Regions from separate parts of the Shewanella bicestrii genome, predicted to be linked through region 2. Evidence: predicted binding sites of a transcription regulator. Region 2 holds the regulator's gene; the other holds the start of a gene.

Region 1 (3,124 bases), 180 kb from region 2:
TAACAGGTGTAAAGTGTCTTATGACAGATCTTGAGCAACAGGTTTTTACTCAAGTGAGAGCCATCATAGCGAATGAAGAGCAAGTGATCGGTCGCCGTGGGATCTTAATTCCACTCAAAAAAGCGATCCTTGCCGAAGGCGACATTCGTAATGTGATCGATATTATTTCGAGCGATCCCGCATTAGCTGCCCACATGTTGATGCGCAGTAATTCGGCGCAGGCTTCAGGTGTAGTAAATCCTAAATCTCGCTCCTTAAAAGACGCCCTAATCCGTTTAGGTCAGGTCAATATTTATCGTTATGCCTTCACCTTCTATTTGAAAGAACGCCTCGATGAATTACCCCAACCCTATAAGAAGTTGGTACAAGGTTATTGGAAACTCACGGAAAATATCGCTACCGATGCGGTCGACAGCCTAGTCGATATGCCGGATGTCGATGTCGACCCCGATGAAGTACAAACCTTGGCGCTGTTTAGCGTATTCGGGCAAATCATTGCCTTAACGGCCTTTGCTTACTTAAATGCCAGCTCTGAGCAATCTTTCCCGTTAAGCGTGATTAAGTCATTGATTGATAATCAGCAGCAGACCTTAACCATCGAAGCCTTTGAGGCCTTAGATCTCGATCAGGATCTGCGCCAAGAGTTTATGATCGCCCATAACCTGCGCCAGACCCGTAATCAAAATTCTCCAGGGTTGATTCTGCGCCGTGTGCTCTCGATGCGCGGCATGTTACTCAACCCGCTCTAAGCACTGCTCATAAAAACAAAGCCTGCAATTGCAGGCTTTTTTATGCTGTTTTTACGGCATTAATTGGATTTTTGCTGACGCGCTAAGCCTTCGCTTGCCACCAGTTGCAGCCAGTTTTGCACTAAGGCTGAGTTCGCGCTGTGGCGGCGATAGGCCCCAAATAGTGGGCGTTTTAAGCCTTCTTGGCCGAGTTTGACTGAAGCTAAACTCAAGCCATGTCCTTCATTGATTGACCAGTTGGGTAGGGCGGCGATACCGTCCTTACAGGCGATGCGTTGCAATAACATCATGGTCAAATCGCAGGTCTTTTGCTCGCCGGCTTCAACGCCTGCGGGTTCTAAAAAGTGGCGATAAATATCTAAACGCGCCAGTGGCACTGGGTAGCTGATAATGGGTAAGCGGGCCAATTGCTTAGGCGTAACATAGGCTTCTTTCGCTAAGGGATGATCCTTGGCAACCACTAACTTCACTTCAAAATCAAACAAATGCTGATAGGCGAGCGAGTGTCCCGGTACGGGATCTGAGGTCAGCACTATATCGAGTTCGCCCATCTCCAAGGCATTGAGCGAATCGAATAGATGACGGCTCGACAGATCTAACTCGGCCTGCGGATGATCTTGCCTAAATTGCTCCATCACTGGCATTAACCAGCGAAAACAGCTGTGGCATTCAATCCCCACTCTGAGTTGATTGGTTTCTGTCTCTAGGCCATTTTTCAGATCCGTTTCCGTTTCTAACACCTTAGGCAGGATCTCTTCGGCGAGGTGCAATAGCCGTGCGCCTTCCTGAGTAAAGGACAGGGGTTTGCTTTTACGCACAAAAATGGGCGAATTAATTCGTTGCTCTAACTCCTTAATTTGATGGGAGAGAGCCGATTGAGTGACAAAACGTTTTTTGGCTGCGCCCGCCAAGCTGCCACTTTCCTTCAGTGCCATTAAGGTTCGCAGATGTCTTAGTTCGATCATGATCACTCCAAGTGAATTTCGCTCATGTTGTGCTTGAAATCAATTCGGTTGCTGGCATAGAGACTATCACAATAAACTTCTAGACGTCCAGACGCCCATTGTGATTTATCAAGGCTTAAATGCGAAAAATTGCCAAGAAAACACCATCAGCTGGGTGCAAGTGCCGAATATGGCTTATCTCAAATAAAGGAAGATATGGTATGCAATTAAACAGTCTTGGTTTTCCCCGTATCGGGCGTCGTCGTGAACTGAAATTTGCCCTCGAAAAATACTGGCGTGGTGAGAGCACTCAAGCTGAGCTGCATGAGGTAGCCAAGGAGTTACGCCGCACCCATTGGCAATGGCAAGTAGCCGCTGGGATTGAGCAAGTGCCCGTGGGTGATTTTGCCTTTTACGATCAAGTGTTAACCCTGAGTGCGACCCTAAACGCTATCCCAGATCGTCACCGTGGTGAGGGCGCTATCGATCTTGATACCTTATTCCGTGTTGCCCGTGGCCGTGCGCCAACTGGCACCGATGCGCCAGCCTCGGAAATGACTAAGTATTTCAACACTAACTATCACTACTTAGTGCCAGAGCTTAAGCAAGACCAAGTGTTCTCTATCGCCTATGAACAGTTTTTTGATGAAGTCGCCGAGGCGCAGGCGCTGGGTTATCAAGCCAAGCCCGTGCTGTTAGGCCCTGTGAGTTACTTGTATCTGGCAAAAACCGTGGGTCAGGATTTCGATAAACTCAGCCTATTGCCCAATCTGTTAAAGGCCTATGCCGACATTCTGGCGCGTTTTGCCGCACAGGGCGTGACTTGGGTACAACTTGAGGAGCCGATTCTGGCACTCGAATTAGCCGCCGATTGGCAAGCAGCGATTAGCGAAGCTTATCAAGCGCTTAAAACGGCTCAAGTGAAGATTTTACTCACCAGCTACTATGGCAGCATCAGTCATCATCAGGCGCTGGTTTCTGCGCTGCCGGTGGCGGGTCTGCACCTCGATTTAGTAACAGCCCCTGAACAATTGGCCTTGTTTGCCAATGCCTTAAGACCAGATCAAATTCTGTCGGCTGGTGTAGTTAATGGCCGTAACGTGTGGGCAGCAGAGGTTGACCTGATTGTCGAGCGTATCGGCAGTGTCGCCCGAGACTTATGCTCACAAGACGGTGCGCGCCTATGGATTGGTACCTCCTGTTCACTGCTTCACAGCCCTGTAGATTTAGAGGTGGAGACGACGCTCACGCCGACGCTACGTCAGCAGCTCGCGTTTGCTAAGCAAAAGCTGTTAGAACTGGCGAATGTGCGCCAATTGCTACTGGCCCCCGAGTCCGTCGCGGCCAAAGAGATAGTTAACACTTGTTTGGCACGCCGTGAGGCTAAGGCACAGGCGGCGGATGCTAAAGTGATAGCCCGTGTCGCTGCGC
Region 2 (3,124 bases):
GGCGGCAATGGCATGGCCGGGATGTTCCGCAAGGCCTGGGTAATACACTTTGCTCACCACAGGGCTGCTCGTCAGCACGTGCACAATACGCTGGGCATTGCTTTGGTGCTCGCGAATGCGCACGGCTAAGGTACGCAGACCCCGCAGGGTTTGATAACTGTCGAAGGCAGACCCAGTTAAACCTAAGGTGTTCGACCACCAATGTAAGGTCTCACCGAGTTGAGGATCTTTGGCGATCACCGCGCCGCCCACCACATCGCTGTGACCATTGATGTACTTAGTGGTGGAGTGGATAACGATATCGGCACCGAGTAACAGCGGTTGCTGCAAAATTGGCGAGAGGAAAGTGTTGTCCACCACCACTAAAGCGCCCACGGCGTGGCTCGCCTTGGCGATAGCTTCGATATCGACGACTCGCAGCAGAGGATTAGAGGGGGTTTCAATCCACACCATCTTAGGTTGCTGGCTAATCGCTTGCTCAAGCGCTTGGCCGTCGGTTTGATCGACCACCAGCAGTTTAAATTGGCCCTTTTTAGCCAAGTTGGTGAATAAACGGTACGAACCGCCGTAGCAATCGTGAGGCACCACCAGCAAGTCATCAGGGCCAAGCAAAGTGGTCACTAAGGTAATGGCCGCCATGCCTGTGCAAGTCACCACACCAGTTGCGCCCTTTTCCAGCTTAGCTAGGGCATCACCTAAGATGCTGCGGGTAGGATTGCCGGAACGGCTGTAATCAAATTCGCGAGGATTTTTATGACCATCGAAGGCGTAATTCGTCGACAGGTAAATTGGCGGCACCACAGCGCCATACTGAGTATCGCTTTCGATACCCTGACGCACTGCTAATGTGGCTAATTGACGTTCGGTCACTAATTTGCCTGCGGTCATCGGGAACTCCTAAGTTCGCAAAGAGATGTCTGGACGTCTAAATGTACCTAAGCCCAGTGGCATCGTCAATAGGCGTTAAGACGTTTAGACGTCTAAACATAAAGAAATCTGTTTGCAATCACTAAGAAATAGTAGCAATAATTTGACTGTTATCTGTAAGGGTTTAAAATCTGCCCCGAATTTAGCGTTATAACAGGTGAGTCAATGACTGAATGGAATGGGGAATACATCAGCCCCTATGCTGAACATGGCAAGAAGAATGAACAAGTAAAGAAAATTACTGTGTCTATTCCGCTCAAAGTGCTAAAAGTCCTCACGGATGAACGTACCCGTCGTCAGGTGAACAACCTGCGCCACGCCACCAATAGCGAACTCTTGTGTGAAGCATTTTTGCATGCCTACACCGGCCAGCCTCTGCCTAATGATGCCGATCTGTCGAAAGATAGCCCAGACAGCATTCCCGCCGAAGCGAAACGGTTGATGGACGAAATGGGGATCGAGTGGGAAGATATGGAATAACGCTCAGGCGTCCATAATCCTGCCGTAACTAATTATTAGGGATCGTTAATGCTCATCTTGCCTGATGGGTTAGAGTAACGATCCCTATTTTGTTTTGATGGAATCCTATGTTCTCCTTGATAGATCCACAAACGCTCGCCATTGCGTCTGTGATTGTGTTTTTAGGTGCCCTCACCCAGAGTCTGATTGGCTTTGGCCTTGCTGTGGTGGCGAGTCCGCTGCTGTATATTGTCGACCCCGAATTAGTGCCCGCCCCCGTGATTGTGATGGGCTTTTCCATCGCCCTACTCACCCTACTGCGTGAGCGTGGCCACTTAGAATTCAACGGCTTGCAATATGCGCTGATTGGTCGCGTGCCCGGAGGCTTTATCGGTGCCAGCCTGTTGCTGTTTGCGCCGCAGCCGATTCTTGGTCTGGCGATTGCTGGCATTGTGGCGGTCGCCGTGGTGCTAAGCCTGTATAAATTCAGCCTGCCAGTGAATAAAGCGACGCTATTTGGCGCAGGTGTGGTATCGGGGATCTTTGGTAATATTGCCGCCATTGGTGGTCCGCCGATGGCGATTTTGTTGGCGGGTAAGGATGCCTCAAAGTTTCGCGCCGCACTGTCGGCCTTCTTTATCTTCAGCTCGACCATAGCGATGGTCATCCTTGGGGTGACGGGCCTGCTCGAAATCAAGCATTTATGGTTATCCCTGATGCTGCTGCCCTCAGTCTTTTTAGGCTATTTAGTGGCGGGTAAACTGGTGGGGAATGTGGATAAGCATAAGACCAAGATGGCAACCTTAGCCCTCTGCGCTATCAGCGCCTTAGTGCTCACGGTGAAATCAGTGATTGAGCTATTGCCGCAATAATTGCCGCAATAATTACCGCAATAGAATCCTGCTTATCGCCCCATAAAAAAAGCACCGTTAATCGGTGCTTTTTGCTTGCTGGGATAGGTGATTTACCCCATAGATATTGCCATTAACCAATGGCACTAACTTAGATAGCTTTGTCCCGCATACACAATAAAGTGTCTCAGTGCTAACACACCAGTTAAGCTGGCGCAGGCCACCATGATCATCGCGCCCTTGCTGTGGCGAGTCGCGGTCGGCAACAGCATAAACAACAGCGGAATACCAAAACCAATCCCGACCACGCCAATCCAGAATACGCTCGCCCACACGCCAGAGGTGAGTGATGCCAGCGCCGCAGCCGCCGCGCCGCCCTTAAAGTACAAGGCACAGAACAACATAAACAGGAACATGATTTCGATGGCCATCACTGGCAACTCTAAGCCATGCATTTTAGCTAAAGTCTTGTCGTGGCTATCGGTCTTGAACATCACCAGCGCCAGCACCGCATTAGCCGCCGCACCCGCCGATAAACCAGAGACTAAGAACAGCGCCGGCAATACCGCAGTGTTCAACATCGGATAAGCATTCATGGCCGAAATTAAGAAGCCAGTATAAGCACCTACGCCAATGGCGAGGATAAACAGCAGAACTTCAATCAGCTTTCTAAAGGGCATCAGCAGCTTAGCGATAGGCACGAAGAAACCTAAGCCCCACTTTGGCAGCTCATCGCGCAGCACAAGAATCGCGTAGGCAAATGCTAAGGGTGAATAAGCCAGTAGTGCTAAAACACCAATCGCCATTACGGACTGGAAGTTATAGTTGATTAAAATCAGCCAAAAATGGAAAGGCTTCGTTAAATCAAACACTAAACATGCCAAGCC

The links. The regulator MetJ, encoded in region 2, represses methionine synthesis genes. The targets are predictions, from matches to a motif close to TAGACGTCTAGACGTCTA.
Region 1: the regulator MetJ is predicted to act here: its motif matches at 1,787-1,804, upstream of metE (5-methyltetrahydropteroyltriglutamate--homocysteine S-methyltransferase).

What each region holds. Positions count from the first base shown of each region.
Region 1 is NZ_CP022358.1:767,179-770,302, forward strand. It holds gene CF168_RS03445 (HDOD domain-containing protein) at 21-749, shown strand; gene CF168_RS03450 (LysR family transcriptional regulator) at 809-1,714, opposite strand; gene metE (5-methyltetrahydropteroyltriglutamate--homocysteine S-methyltransferase) at 1,915-3,124, shown strand, end outside.
Region 2 is NZ_CP022358.1:590,111-593,234, reverse strand. It holds gene metB (cystathionine gamma-synthase) at 1-870, opposite strand, end outside; gene metJ (met regulon transcriptional regulator MetJ) at 1,093-1,407, shown strand; gene CF168_RS02715 (sulfite exporter TauE/SafE family protein) at 1,515-2,258, shown strand; gene nrfD (NrfD/PsrC family molybdoenzyme membrane anchor subunit) at 2,384-3,124, opposite strand, start outside.